4 regions of the Enterobacter adelaidei genome follow, and region 2 is predicted to be linked to each of the others. Evidence: predicted binding sites of a transcription regulator. Region 2 holds the regulator's gene; each other region holds the start of a gene.
The links. The regulator CRP, encoded in region 2, controls carbon source genes, mostly activating them, when cyclic AMP is high. The targets are predictions, from matches to a motif close to ATGTGANNNNNNTCACAT.
Positions count from the first base shown of each region.

Region 1: a site for CRP is predicted at 2,172-2,189, ahead of msrB (peptide-methionine (R)-S-oxide reductase MsrB). Genes of this name have one in related genera too.
Region 3: a site for CRP is predicted at 1,781-1,798, ahead of udp (uridine phosphorylase). Genes of this name have one in related genera too.
Region 4: a site for CRP is predicted at 1,903-1,920, ahead of garD (galactarate dehydratase). Genes of this name have one in related genera too.

Region 1 is NZ_CP154353.1:1,827,974-1,831,837, reverse strand. It holds gene AAHF05_RS08965 (glycoside hydrolase family 18 protein) at 13-1,269, shown strand; gene AAHF05_RS08960 (YeaC family protein) at 1,321-1,599, opposite strand; gene msrB (peptide-methionine (R)-S-oxide reductase MsrB) at 1,641-2,054, opposite strand; gene gapA (glyceraldehyde-3-phosphate dehydrogenase) at 2,396-3,391, shown strand; gene AAHF05_RS08945 (D-hexose-6-phosphate mutarotase) at 3,467-3,864, shown strand, end outside.
Region 2 is NZ_CP154353.1:4,249,113-4,252,976, reverse strand. It holds gene AAHF05_RS20760 (YccS/YhfK family putative transporter) at 1-1,906, opposite strand, end outside; gene crp (cAMP-activated global transcriptional regulator CRP) at 1,964-2,596, opposite strand; gene AAHF05_RS20750 (OsmC family protein) at 2,908-3,312, shown strand; gene AAHF05_RS20745 (phosphoribulokinase) at 3,379-3,864, opposite strand, start outside.
Region 3 is NZ_CP154353.1:4,406,755-4,410,618, forward strand. It holds gene rmuC (DNA recombination protein RmuC) at 1-752, opposite strand, end outside; gene udp (uridine phosphorylase) at 896-1,657, opposite strand; gene AAHF05_RS21440 (dienelactone hydrolase family protein) at 1,913-2,719, shown strand; gene metE (5-methyltetrahydropteroyltriglutamate--homocysteine S-methyltransferase) at 2,767-3,864, opposite strand, start outside.
Region 4 is NZ_CP154353.1:4,056,764-4,060,627, forward strand. It holds gene garR (2-hydroxy-3-oxopropionate reductase) at 1-882, opposite strand, end outside; gene garL (2-dehydro-3-deoxyglucarate aldolase) at 904-1,674, opposite strand; gene garD (galactarate dehydratase) at 2,011-3,582, shown strand; gene AAHF05_RS19715 (DeoR family transcriptional regulator) at 3,622-3,864, opposite strand, start outside.

The sequences.
Region 1 (3,864 bases), 2.2 Mb from region 2:
AGAGGAACTTGTATGAAACGTTTGCCCTTGCTGGCAGCATTACCCTTGCTTTGCGCGTCACTTGCTTCCGCCGCACCCCTGATGTCCGTGGGCTACTTTAACGGGGGTGGAGATGTCACCGCCGGACCGGGTGGTGATATCAATAAACTGGACGTTCGCCAGATCACCCACCTCAACTACTCGTTCGGTCTGGTCTATAACGACGAAAAAGACGAAACCAACGCTGCGCTGAAAGATCCGGCGAAGCTGTATCAGATCTGGCTATCGCCAAAAGTGGCGTCCGATCTGGCCCTCATCCCTGCCCTGCGAAAACAAAACCCGAACCTCAAAGTGCTACTCTCCGTTGGCGGCTGGGGGGCGCGTGGCTTCTCTGGCGCCGCGGCAACCAAAGAAACGCGCGCGGTATTTATCCGCTCCGCACAGGAGATTGTCGACAAATACGGTCTGGACGGGATCGATCTCGACTGGGAGTATCCGGTCAACGGCGCCTGGGGGCTGGTTGCCAGTACGCCTGCCGACAGGGATAATTTCACCGCCCTGCTGAAAGAGATGCGCAATGCCTTCGGGCACAAAAAACTGGTTACCATTGCGGTAGGCGCCAATGCGGAAAGTCCGAAAAGCTGGGTGGATGTGAAAGCCATCGCTCCCCTGCTCGACTACATCAACCTGATGACCTATGACATGGCGTACGGTACACAGTACTTCAACGCCAATCTGTATGATTCCAGCGCCTGGCCAACGGTGGCTGCCGCAGACAAGTACAGCGTCGATTTTGTGGTGAACAACTATCTTGCCGCCGGGTTAAAGCCACAGCAAATGAACCTTGGGATCGGTTTCTATGGCCGCGTGCCGAAACGCTCTGTTGATCCAGGTATCGACTGGAGCAAACCGGACGCACAAAAAAATCCAGTGACCCAGCCGTACTTTGGGACTCAGGAGATCGGGTTATTTAAGTCTCTCGGCTACGACCTGACCAAAGATACTTACGTGAAGTACAACGATATCGTGAAGAAGCTGTTGAACGATCCGCAGAAGCGTTTTACCGAGCACTGGGACGATCAGGCGAAAGTACCGTGGCTTTCGGTGAAGGGTGCCGATGGCAACGCGCTGTTTGCGATTTCCTATGAGAACCCGCGTTCCGTTGCAATCAAAGCGGACTACATCAAAGAGAAAGGTCTCGCCGGGGCGATGTTCTGGGAGTACGGGGCTGACGACGAAAACCTGCTAGCGAAACAGCTGGCGGAGTCGCTCGGGATCCCACACAAGTAGTGAGTCAATCAAGCCCTCTCCCTGTGGGAGAGGGCTGGGTGAGGCGCACCGTTATTGCATTTTCATTGTCGCAATCGGCTTCGGCGTGATACCAAAGTCTTCTTTCAATTCGCGCTTACTCTTCATCACCATCTGACCCTGAGTGTCGATAGTCATGTGCTGCGCATCCGTGTTATTGCGCGCCTGCCACAACATCACCAGTTGCAAACTGTTCTCTTTTTGATCCGGGGTAAGCGCAACGCCATCAGGCCATTTTCCCAGTTCTACGGCGGTAACCAGACGCTGATAAATTTCCGGCGTCATACCGTTAATCATGTCATCAATATTCACGATCTCTCCTTTTCAAAGGAATAATTTGCTGAATCGTTTTTTCAACCTTTGATCTGGTCGCCGTTTTCGTCATCAGTAAAGCTCATAGAGGCTGAGTTCACACAGAAACGTTCACCCGTTGGCTGAGGGCCATCCGGGAAGACATGACCAAGGTGCGCGTCGCAGTTTCCACAACGAATTTCGGTGCGCACCATGCCGTGTGAGGAATCTGTCAGATAGCGGATTGCGTCATCGCTTACCGGCTCATAAAAGCTCGGCCAGCCGCAGCCGGAATCAAATTTCGTTTGGGAATTGAACAGTGGGGCATCGCAGACCAGACAGTGGTAGACGCCGTCTCGCTTGTTGTGCAGTAAACGCCCGGTGAATGGCGGTTCTGTTCCGTAATTCTGGGTCACGTAAAACTGCATTTCTGTGAGGTTTTTTTTCAAATCGTCAGGGTTACGTTGGTTCGACATATGCTTACATCTCGCTGTAGAAACAGACATCTTTTAACCCGGATTCTAACAAAACATTAACACCCTTGCGTGCACTTTTGTTCTAAACTTATGTGTCGCGAAAAAGCGGTCAGGCAATTGTGATCTTGTTCACATTTTTATCCTGTGAGGACTTTAAAATCCCGGGCGCAGCCCCCATTTGGTTGCAAGCTCAAAGGGAAAGTGAGGCGAGTCAGTCGCACAAACGTTAGTCACAGGATTGATTTGTCGCAATGATTGACACGATTCCGCTTGACGCTGCGTAAGGTTTTTGTAATTTTACAGGCAACCTTTTATTCACTAACAAATAGCTGGTGGAATATATGACTATCAAAGTAGGTATCAACGGTTTTGGCCGTATCGGCCGTATTGTTTTCCGTGCTGCTCAGAAACGTTCTGACATCGAAATCGTTGGTATCAACGATCTCCTGGACGCTGAATACATGGCGTACATGCTGAAGTACGACTCAACTCACGGTCGTTTCGACGGCACCGTTGAAGTGAAAGACGGCCACCTGGTTGTTAACGGCAAAACCATCCGCGTTACTGCTGAGAAAGACCCAGCTAACCTGAAATGGAACGAAATCGGTGTTGACGTTGTTGCTGAAGCAACCGGTATCTTCCTGACCGACGAAACTGCGCGTAAACACATTACCGCGGGTGCGAAGAAAGTTGTTCTGACTGGTCCTTCCAAAGACAACACCCCAATGTTCGTTCGTGGTGCAAACTTCGAAACTTACGCTGGCCAGGATATCGTGTCTAACGCATCCTGCACCACCAACTGCCTGGCACCGCTGGCTAAAGTTATCAACGACAACTTCGGCATCATCGAAGGTCTGATGACTACTGTTCACGCGACCACCGCTACTCAGAAAACCGTTGATGGCCCGTCTCACAAAGACTGGCGTGGCGGCCGTGGCGCGGCTCAGAACATCATCCCATCCTCTACCGGTGCTGCTAAAGCTGTAGGTAAAGTACTGCCAGAACTGAATGGCAAACTGACTGGTATGGCGTTCCGCGTTCCAACTCCTAACGTATCCGTTGTTGACCTGACCGTTCGTCTGGAAAAAGCTGCTTCTTATGAAGAAATTAAGAAAGCAATCAAAGCTGCTTCCGAAGGCGCAATGAAAGGCGTTCTGGGCTACACCGAAGACGACGTTGTATCTACCGATTTCAACGGCGAAGTGTGCACTTCTGTGTTCGATGCTAAAGCTGGTATCGCACTGAACGATAACTTCGTTAAACTGGTATCCTGGTACGACAACGAAACCGGCTACTCTAACAAAGTACTGGACCTGATCGCTCACATCTCCAAATAAGTTGGGATGAGTGCTTGATCCAAAAAGGCGACTACGGTCGCCTTTTTTATTGCTTTAAAGACAGAGGATTGCGTAATGATTAATAAAATTTTTGCACTTCCGGTAGTCGAACAACTTACCCCTGTGCTCTCCCGCCGTCAGATCGACGGTGCCGATATTATCGTCGTTGACCATCCGCGCGTAAAAGCCTCCGTAGCGCTGAACGGCGCCCACCTCCTCTCCTGGAAACCTGAAGGAGAAGTTGAAGGTTTGTGGCTGAGTGATGCAACCTCTTTCAAAAAAGGGGCCGCGATCCGTGGTGGCGTGCCGATCTGCTGGCCGTGGTTCGGCCCGTCCGCGCAACCGGGTTTGCCTTCTCACGGTTTTGCCCGTAACCAGCAGTGGACGCTGAAAGCGCATAATGAAGATGACAACGGCGCAGTGCTGACCTTTGAGCTGCAGGCTAATGATGAAACCCGCGCCCTCTGGCCGCA
Region 2 (3,864 bases):
TCGAGTCGCCCGACTCGCCCGGCGCGTCATACTCCAGACGCTGCTGACACCGCTGTAAGGCAATTTCACACGACTGCAAATAGCGCTGCGCCAGATCCGGCGTCAGCATCGTGTGCTCGCGCGCCAGCGTGGTCATGGCGTTAATGTGCTCGACGATAAACTGGCTGTGCGTCACCCAGAGCTTCATATCCGCCAGATAGTGCGAGTTAAAGCCCGGTTCCTGCATTGCCTGGTTGAGCGAGTTAAACAGGGCGTTGTGCGCCTGGTTTACCTTCATCCGCTGATACGCCAGCGGGGAGGGTTGCGGATCGTCGCTCAGGATCAGACGAATGGCCTGCTGGTCGGCCTCCAGCGCGTCATGGGCGTTCTGGCGCAACAGTCCGCTTTGCCATTGCGGCCACAGCCAGACCATGCCGCCAAAGGCAATCAGACAGCCAATCAGGGTATCGATCAGTCTGGCGACAATAAATTGTTCGCCATTGAGCGTGAGCAGTTGCAGGGTGTATACCGCCGTTACCGTAAAGCCCACCATCGCCCAGCCATAGTTTTTGCGGATAATCAGGTAGCTCACTAGCGTAATTATCAGCATTCCCGCCAGGGTATAACCTTCCGGCACGTGAAAGTGCAGCGTGACGCCCGCAATAATCAGCCCGGCCATCGTTCCGCCCGCCCGGTGCAGTATACGCACGCGCGTGGCGCCATAGCCGTTCTGGGTGACAAACAGCACGGTCATTAAGATCCAGTAGGGTTTAGGTAGATGCAGCGCCATGCCCATCAGGCTGGCGGTACTGAGCATGACGCTAATCCGTGCGGCGTTGCGCAGAGCGGACGATTTAAGAGACAGATAGCTTCTGAGCGCCGGCAATAACGGCAGACGTTTTTGTTTATCCGCCATGAGATCGCGGGGATAAAGCGGGCGTTGGGTGCGCAACACGCGGGCGATACGGCTGAAATGCCAGGCGGCAAACTGGCCCACCGGGTTGTCCTCATGCTGGCGGGCGATTTTCTCCAGCGCGCCGAGTTGTTTGTCCATGTTAAAACGCGTGGGATAGCGGTGATATAAAATGTCATCAGCCAGCACCCGCAGACGCGCAGAGACGGTTTGCGCATTCCAGCGGATCACCGCTTCGGCATGGCTGCGCTCGACCAGATTTTGCACCTCCTGAGGATGATGCAGGCTCACGGAGATATGTTCTTGCAGATCCAGCCCCACCTGGAAGATACGCAGCAGCCGTTTGTATTCGTGATTCTTGTTGGCGGCGAGCATGTGTAGTTGCTGATAACACTGGCTTATCAGATCCACCACCTTTTGCTGGCGCGTCAGCAGCGGCGGTAACGATTTTTCCGGATCGGTATGCTGGGTGAGCAGGGTGTATTTGGCCTCGCAGTAATCCGCAAGTTGCACATAGAGCAGGCTCAATGATTCACGCAGGGGCTGTTCCCGCCACAGCCAGAACCAGTTAAACAGCCCATACCACAGCGTACCCAGGGCGTAGATCAGTAGCGGCTCCCACACCGGCATGTTACCCGCGAGGCTCAGCGTGAAGATGGCCGCTATCAGTGAGGCGGGAAGCAGGCGCGCATGAAGGGAACTGATTTCGGCGGTGACGCCGAGCGTCATCGCCAGCACGGTCAGGATTAACGGCAGCGGAATATCGCGGGCGAGTAAGAGCTGCACGGCGAGGCTACAGCCAGCAAACAGCGAGCCGCCAATAATCAGACGTTTAAAAAAGCGCTTATGCGGTGTGTCCAGGCCAGCAATGTTGCAGCAGGCGGGCACGAGAGAAAACAGCAGACCTTGCTGAAGATGTCCGAGGATCAGGCCGATGGCTACAGGAAGACACAACACCAGCGTTTGTCGCAGTGCATAGTTAACTTCCGGGTGATAAATCAGCCTACGCCACATGGGGAAGAGAGACAAAAACGGCGTGACACCTTGCGATGGCACGCCGTTTGAGTGGAATTAACGCGTTCCGTAGACCACGATGGTTTTACCGTGGGCGGAGATCAGGTTCTGATCTTCCAGCATTTTCAGAATACGGCCCACTGTTTCACGGGAGCAGCCGACGATCTGGCCGATCTCCTGACGGGTAATTTTAATCTGCATGCCGTCAGGGTGGGTCATCGCATCAGGTTGTTTTGCCAGGTTAAGCAGAGTCTGCGCGATACGACCGGTAACGTCCAGGAAGGCGAGGTTACCCACTTTCTCAGATGTAACCTGCAGACGGCGAGCCATCTGGGAAGAAAGACGCATCAGGATATCAGGGTTAACCTGAATCAACTGACGGAATTTCTTGTAAGAAATTTCAGCCACTTCACATGCTGTCTTTGCACGAACCCAGGCACTACGTTCCTGGCCTTCTTCAAACAGGCCCAGTTCACCGATGAAATCGCCCTGGTTCAGATAAGAAAGGATCATCTCTTTCCCTTCTTCATCTTTGATCAGCACTGCCACCGAGCCTTTTACGATGTAATACAACGTTTCCGCTTTTTCACCCTGGTGAATCAGCGTGCTCTTCGATGGGTACTTATGAATGTGGCAATGAGACAAGAACCATTCGAGAGTCGGGTCTGTTTGCGGTTTGCCAAGCACCATGCGCTGTTATCCTCTGTTATAAGCTGTCACCAGAGTCATCAGATGCATCCGGACTCTGGGGTTGCAATCGAATTCTTACCCATACCCTGGGAAGTCGGCTATCGTAACGTTTCGCAGCCAGTAAAGTTTGATGTCCTCTGCATACATGTGTAACGTCAATGTATTACTGTAGCATCCTGAGTGTTTTAGCATAGCTTTCGCCGCGTGTCTCCTGGTGTCTCGCTTCAGCATGATGCAGGTCGCCTTCCATTGCGAGAAATGTAACGCACGCGTAATCTGTCACCAAAAATGCAACGTTGGAGTTAATGAATATGCAAGCGCGCGTGAAATGGGTTGAAGGTTTAACGTTCCTGGGCGAGTCCGCTTCAGGGCACCAGGTTTTGATGGATGGTAACTCCGGCGATAAAGCACCAAGCCCGATGGAGATGGTATTGATGGCTGCCGGTGGATGCAGCGCGATTGATGTGGTCTCGATTCTGCAAAAAGGCCGTCATGATGTAACGGATTGCGAAGTTAAACTCACGTCGGAACGCCGTGAAGAGGCACCACGCCTGTTCACCCATATTAACCTGCACTTTGTAGTCACCGGTAAAGAACTGAAAGACGCGGCCGTTTCACGCGCGGTGGACCTGTCTGCGGAGAAATACTGCTCTGTGGCGTTAATGCTGGAGAAAGCAGTAAAAATCACACATTCGTATGAAGTGATCGAGGCGTGATTGATGGGGCATCGTGCGTGTTGATGCCCTCACCCTAACCCTCTCCCACCGGGAGAGGGAATATGATCACGCGATCTGCTTCCCTTCCATCAACCGCTGTACCAGCGGCGTCATGATGAGCTCCATCGCCAGCCCCATTTTTCCGCCCGGCACCACTAATGTATTCATGTGCGAAATAAACGAGCCCTGCAGCATGGCCAGCAGCCAGGGGTAATCAATGCCTTCGAGGTTGCGGAAATGGATCACCACAAAGCTCTCATCCAGCGACGGGATGCTTTTGGCCGCGAATGGGTTGGAGGTGTCGACTGTCGGTACTCGCTGGAAGTTAATATGGGTACGGGAGAATTGTGGCGTCAGGAAGTTGATGTAATCCTCCATGGAGCGCACCACGGAGTCCATGACCGCTTCTCGTGAATGGCCGCGCTCGCTCATGTCACGCGTCAGCTTCTGGATCCACTCCAGGTTAACGATCGGTACCACGCCAACCAGCAGATCCACATGGCGCGCCACGTCGTGATGGGGAGTTACCACGCCGCCATGCAGCCCTTCATA
Region 3 (3,864 bases), 160 kb from region 2:
TTGCCCTGAGGCAGACGCACTATGACATCGGGCTGCATGCGCGAGCGAGCATCATTTTCGATGCTGACCTGAGTCTCATACTCATAACCTTCACGCAGGCCTGAGGCCTCGAGCACGCGGGTCAGGACCACTTCCCCCCAGTTTCCCTGGGTTTTGTTATCCCCTTTCAGCGCGCGAGTCAGGTTGACCGCCTCCTGTGCCATCTGTGCATTCAGTTGCTGAAGATTGCGAATCTCATGCGCCAGCGTGTGCCGCTCGCGAGCCTCCTGACCAAAACTGTCCTGCACCTGACGACGAAAACCGTCCAGCTGTTCACGCAGGGGCGTCAGAAGGCTGTTCAGGCTCTGGCGATTCTGTTCATCAACGCGGCGGTTGCTGTGCTCGAAAATGCGGTTGGCGAGGTTTTCAAACTGTTCGCTGAGGCGTTGCTCGCTGTTGATCATCTGGCGGATTTTGTCTTCCGCATGCAGCTGGGTGGATTCGAGACGGGTGGTCACTTCGCGGAGATCAGCTTCCAGCGAGGTGTTGATATCCCGCAGGTTGCGTAGTTCGTTGTTGAGCAACTCGCACTCATCGCGCCAGTGCTCGCTCAGAGCAAGTTGCTGTTTTGCCGCGCTTAAATCGGCGACTATCTCTTCTCGCTCGGCCAGTTGGTCGGCCTTCTGCTGTGCATGCTGGTAGCTGGAAATGAGCCAGCCAATCCCTAAGCCCACCAGCGCAATCACCGCGTAAATCAGGATCGAGATATCCACAATGCCCCCTGCATCAACGTATTACCCGCACAAAATAGAATTGTGCTGTATAAACGTCCAGTTTGAAAGGGTTTTCCTGCGAGGCGCTACGCAAAAAATAAAGGCCGAACGTGTCGGCCTTTTATTGTATGCAGAAGAGAGGACTAGATCAGGCGACGCGCCGCTTCAACCACGATTTTCACAGCATGACTTTCAGTCTGCTTCATGGTTTCGGCATTCGGGATCTCCTGCTGCGTACGGTTGACGATAACGCCCGCCACCATACCGGCACGCAGACCCTGGCTTGCGCACATGGTCAGCAGCGTGGCGGATTCCATTTCGTAGTTCATCACGCCCATGGACTGCCACTCTTCCATAGAACCTTTGAAACGGCTCACCACGCGACCAGAGAAGGTGTCATAGCGCTCCTGGCCTGGGTAGAAAGTATCGGAAGAGGCAGTTACACCCACGTGCGTGGTCGCGCCCACAGATTTCGCCGCTTCAACCAGCGCAGTGGTACATTCGAAGTCTGCCACTGCCGGGAATTCCATTGGCGCGAAGTGCAGGCTTGCCCCGTCCAGACGCACAGATGCGGTGGTGACCAGCACGTCACCGACATTGATATGCGGCTGAATAGCGCCGGTGGTACCGATACGCAGGAAAGTACGAATGCCCAGTTGCGCCAGCTCTTCAACAGCAATGGAGGTCGACGGGCCACCGATACCGGTAGAACACACGATCACGGCTTTGCCATCCAGCTCTGCACGCCAGGTGGTGAATTCACGATGGGCTGCCAGCTTAACCGGCTTATCCATCAGCGCGGCGATCTTTTCCACACGCTCAGGATCACCCGGGACGATAGCGAGCGTAGCCCCTTGTAAATCGTTTTTGGTGAGGCCGAGATGAAAAACATCAGACTTAGACATAGGTGACTCCTCTGTGGGTCGGTTAGTCAGAAGAAGTAAAATGGTACTTTACAGAAGCAATACGCATAATTTCGTGATGCACTTCACCATGAATGAAAATGATTGCAGTAAATTTCCATGAAAAAGTGATTTACATCACATTAACAAGTTATATCGTGGTGTGCTGCACAAAAGATAGACCGTTTAAGGCACTGTGGGTTGTTAACCTGGTGTCTATATTTACCTTTGCGCTAACTCATTGGTACGGAGAATGCCATGACTGAAAAAATCGGTTTTGCACCTGCTGCAGCCCCGCATGCTTCAACCATCGTTTCAACGCCCGAAGAGGCCATAACGGCGGGTGAGACCTCCATCCCCTCGCAGGGGGATAATATGCCGGCTTACCACGCGCGGCCAAAATCGGCAGAGGGTCCGCTGCCCATCGTCATTGTGGTTCAGGAAATTTTTGGTGGTCACGAACATATCCGCGACCTCTGCCGCCGACTGGCGCTGGAAGGGTATCTGGCCGTTGCGCCAGAGCTCTACTTCCGTCAGGGCGATCCGAACGACTACAGCGATATTCCAACATTGCTCAGCAACCTGGTCAGCAAAGTCCCTGACGCGCAGGTCATGGCCGATCTCGACCACGTTGCCAGTTGGGCAGCACGTAACGGCGGTGATGCACATCGTCTGATGGTGACGGGTTTCTGCTGGGGAGGGCGTATCAGCTGGCTGTATGCCGCCCATAACCCGCAGCTCAAAGCCGCTGTCGCCTGGTACGGCAAACTGGTGGGTGAAAAAACGCTGAATTCACCGAAACATCCGGTTGATATCGCCACCGAGTTGAATGCCCCCGTGTTAGGGCTTTACGGCGGTCAGGACACCGGTATTTCGCTGGATTCGGTAGAAACCATGCGCCATGCGCTCCGCGCGGCAAATGCGAAGGCGGAGATCGTGGTATACCCGGATGCCGGGCATGCATTTAATGCCGACTATCGTCCGAGTTATCACGAGGAATCTGCAAAAGACGGATGGCAGCGAATGCTGGCGTGGTTCAGCCAGTACGGCGGTAAAAAAGGGTAAAAGCAAAAAGCCCGGCGGCGATGACGCCTTACCGGGCCTACAACTTATTACGCCTGACGCAAATTCTGCGCCGCCTGCACCATGTTCGCCAGTGCAGCGCGGGTTTCCGGCCAGCCGCGGGTTTTCAGTCCGCAGTCCGGGTTCACCCACAGACGCTCTGCCGGAATGCGCTGGGCCGCTTTTTTCAGCAGAGCTTCGATCCACTCCACGCTCGGCACGTTCGGAGAGTGAATGTCGTACACCCCCGGTCCTATTTCGTTCGGGTAGTCGAACTCTTCAAATGACTCCAGCAGTTCCATGTCTGAACGCGATGTCTCGATGGTGATCACGTCGGCATCCAGCGCGGCTATCGAATCCATGATGTCGTTAAATTCGCAGTAACACATGTGGGTGTGGATCTGGGTGTCATCCTTCGCGACCGCGGCGTTGATGCGGAAAGCCTCCACGCCCCATTTCAGATAGGCATCCCAGTCGCTACGACGCAGCGGCAGACCTTCGCGCAGCGCCGGTTCGTCGATCTGAATAATGCCAATGCCTGCGGCTTCCAGATCCGCCACTTCATCACGCAGTGCCAGCGCGATCTGTTTGGCGATGGTTTCGCGGCTCACGTCTTCACGCGGGAAGGACCAGCAGAGAATCGTTACCGGACCCGTGAGCATTCCTTTCACCGGTTTATCTGTCAGAGACTGGGCATACTTCGCCCATTCAACGGTAATCGCTTCTGGACGGCTGATATCACCAATCACCACCGGCGGCTTCACGCAGCGGGAACCGTAACTCTGCACCCAGCCATTTTGGGTAAACACGAAACCGTCCAGGTGTTCACCAAAGTATTCCACCATGTCGTTACGCTCGGCTTCACCGTGCACCAGCACATCCAGACCTAAACGTTCCTGCTCGATAATCGCCTGTTTAATGTGTTCAGCGATACCGGTGCGGTAATGATTCGCATCCAGATTGCCCTTTTTGAAGTCCAGACGCAGGCCGCGGATCTCGGTAGTCTGCGGGAAAGAACCGATCGTCGTGGTTGGCCACGCAGGCAGATTAAAGCGAGCGCGCTGGGCTTCAGCGCGCACTTCATAGGCGCTCTGGCGCTGACTGTCCTGAGCCGTGATGGCTGCCAGACGTTTTTCGACTGCCGGGTT
Region 4 (3,864 bases), 190 kb from region 2:
GACTTCTACCTTCGCCAGTTTTTCGTAGTAGCACGCAATGGCACTGTGGTCGGCCGTCCCCATGCCATCGGCACGCAGGGCCTGCATCATTTCCATCACGGCGGCGGTCAGCGGCAGTTGCGCCCCGACACCGTGAGACGTATCCAGTGCGTTTGCCAGATCTTTAATATGCAGGTCGATGCGGAAACCAGGTTTGAAGTTACGATCCATCACCATCGGTGCTTTGGCATCCAGCACGGTACTCCCCGCCAGACCGCCACGGATTGCCTGGTAGATCAGGTCCGGGTCGACGCCCGCTTTAGTTGCCAGCGTCAGCGCTTCGGACATCGCAGCGATATTCAGCGCCACAATCACCTGGTTCGCCAGCTTAGTCACGTTACCCGCTCCGATGTCACCGGTGTGCACCACAGAGCCAGCCATCGCTTTCATCAGATCGTAGTATTTGTCGAAGATCGCTTTATCGCCGCCGACCATAACCGACAGCGTGCCGTCGATCGCTTTCGGTTCACCGCCGCTGACCGGTGCATCAAGCATATCGACGCCTTTCGCTTTCAACGCCTCGCTGATTTCACGGCTTGCGAGGGGGGCAATAGAGCTCATATCAATCAGTACCAGACCTGGCTTCGCACCGTCGATAATGCCATTCTCACCCAGAGCGACCTCTTTTACATGTGGAGAGTTTGGCAGCATGGTGATGATGACATCGCACTGCTCAGCAATGGCTCTGGCTGTGGTGGCCGTTTCGGCACCCGCAGCAATGACCTCAGCCACAGCTTGCGGATTATGGTCTGAAACCACCAGTGAATAACCCGCTTTGATGAGGTTCTTACTCATTGGCTTACCCATGATCCCCAGGCCAATAAAACCGACTTTCAGCGTCATAATCTGTTTCCTCAATGATGGTTATTTTTTAAAAGCGTCCGCTAATTTCTGCGTGGCTGAGCGGAATACGCCGAGGTCACTGCCGACCGCCACAAAGGTGGCGCCCCATTCCAGATAACGACGAGCGTCAGCTTCAACCGGTGCCAGAATGCCGCACGGTTTGCCATGGGCTTTAGCGCGGGCAAAGATGTGTTGAATGGCGTGCTGTACGTCCGGGTGACCCGCATTACCCAGGTGTCCCAACGCCGCAGCCAGGTCGCTTGGACCGACGAAGATACCGTCGACGCCGTGTGTGGCAGCAATGGCGTCGACGTTATCAACACCCTGCTGGCTCTCAATCTGTACCAGGATGCTGATGTTGTTATTGGACTGCGCGAAGTAGTCCGGCACGGTGCCAAACATATTGGCGCGATGCGAAACGGATACACCGCGGATCCCTTCCGGGGGATAGCGCGTTGAGGCCACGGCTCGCGCCGCCTCTTCTTTCGTTTCCACAAACGGGATCAGGAAGTTGTAGAAGCCGATATCCAGCAGACGTTTGATGATCACTGGTTCGTTGGTTGGCACACGCACCACCGGCGCGCTCTGGCTACCTTTGAGTGCCATCAACTGCGGAATAAAGGTATTGATATCGTTCGGCGCATGCTCACCGTCCAGTACCAGCCAGTCGAAACCGGCCAGGCCCAGCACTTCGGTGCTGATGGGATTTGCCAGCGCGGACCAGCAACCAATCTGGATCTGATGCGCCGCGAGGGACGCTTTAAACTTATTTGGGAGAATATCGTTATTCATCGCGTTTACCTTTTTAATTCCGCAGCCTTATTCCGGATATTTATTGCCAGCATTATATTTATTTTCTGACTTAATTTCGGCGTTATAAAATCGTCATTCAGTATAATCCGCACATCACCGCGACACATTGTTTTAATGCTCAGGTATTGTGGTTATTTTTGATAATATTTTGAGCATTTGCACGAATCACTGCGCGCTGATGCACAGAATCAGGCATTACGGGCTCTGGGGCGATCGAGATCACATTCTCGTTCCTTATCTCCTGACATGCTTTATTTCTGCCATAAGAAAATTGGCTGCATTTATTATCAGACTCTTGCTGGAGAATACTGAACAATGGCCGATATTGAAATTCGACAAGCGTCGCCGAGGGCGTTTTATATAAAAGTCCACGACACCGATAATGTGGCGATTATTGTCAACGGCAATGGCTTAAAAGCGGGAACCCGTTTCCCGGACGGGCTGGAGTTGATTGAGCATATTCCGCAGGGACATAAAGTTGCGCTTGTGGATATCCCCGCTCACGGTGAAATTGTGCGTTACGGAGAGGTAATTGGTTACGCCGTTCGCGCCATTCCTCAGGGTAGCTGGGTTGAAGAGTCGCTGGTCGCGTTGCCAAAAGCACCGCCCCTGAACACACTCCCGCTGGCAACCCGCGTGCCTGAACCACTCCCTCCTCTGGAAGGCTATACCTTCGACGGTTATCGCAATGCCGACGGTAGTGTCGGTACCAAAAATCTGCTCGGCATTACCACCAGCGTGCACTGTGTGGCGGGCGTGGTGGATTATGTGGTGAAAATTATTGAACGCGACCTGCTGCCGAAATACCCGAACGTGGATGGCGTGGTCGGCCTGAATCACCTTTATGGCTGCGGTGTGGCCATCAATGCACCGGCGGCCGTTGTGCCTGTCCGTACCATTCACAATATCGCCCTGAACCCGAACTTCGGCGGCGAGGTGATGGTCATTGGCCTCGGCTGTGAAAAGCTGCAACCTGAACGCCTGCTGCAGGGGACCGAGGACGTGAAAGCTATCCCGGTCAGCGATGCCAGTATCGTGCGTTTGCAGGACGAGCACCACGTCGGTTTTAGATCGATGGTCGACGATATTCTTCAGGTGGCAGAACGCCATCTCGATAAGCTGAACAAACGCCAGCGTGAAACCTGCCCGGCCTCTGAGCTGGTGGTAGGAACGCAGTGCGGCGGCAGCGATGCGTTCTCCGGCGTGACCGCCAACCCGGCGGTAGGCTACGCGTCCGATCTGTTTGTTCGCTGTGGTGCCACGGTGATGTTCTCCGAAGTGACTGAAGTGCGTGACGCTATCCATCTGCTTACCCCTCGCGCCATCAATGAAGAGGTAGGTAAGCGTCTGCTTGAGGAGATGGCCTGGTACGATAACTATCTCGATATGGGCAAAACCGACCGTAGCGCCAACCCCTCTCCGGGGAACAAAAAAGGTGGACTGGCGAACGTGGTGGAAAAAGCCCTCGGCTCGATTGCGAAATCTGGCCAGAGCGCCATTGTTGAAGTCCTTTCGCCGGGCCAGCGTCCAACCCGACGCGGCCTGATTTACGCGGCAACCCCGGCCAGCGATTTTGTTTGCGGCACGCAACAAGTCGCGTCTGGTATTACAGTGCAGGTCTTTACCACCGGACGCGGCACGCCGTACGGCCTGATGGCGGTTCCGGTGATCAAGATGGCAACCCGCACCGAACTGGCAAACCGCTGGTATGACTTAATGGATATCAACGCGGGTACTATCGCCACCGGGGAAGAAAGTATTGAGGATGTGGGCTGGAAGCTATTCCACTTCATTCTGGATGTGGCGAGCGGTCGCAAGAAAACCTTCTCTGACCAATGGGGATTACATAATCAGCTGGCGGTGTTTAACCCGGCGCCCGTGACCTGATTAACATCGACCCTCTCCCCAATCGGGAGAGGGTCACAATTATTCCTTAACCAACACCACGTCTATCCCAATCTTGCGTAACCCTTCCAGACTTTCAGCCGGAATACCTTCGTCGACAATAATCATATCAATGCGTTGTGTATCAATGATTTTATGCAGGCTTGAGCGGTTAAATTTGCTGGAGTCAGTCACGACGATAATGCGTTCTGCCACTTCGCACATTTTGCGATTCAGACGGGCTTCATCTTCGTTATGCGTGCTTACGCCGCGATCGAGATCGAT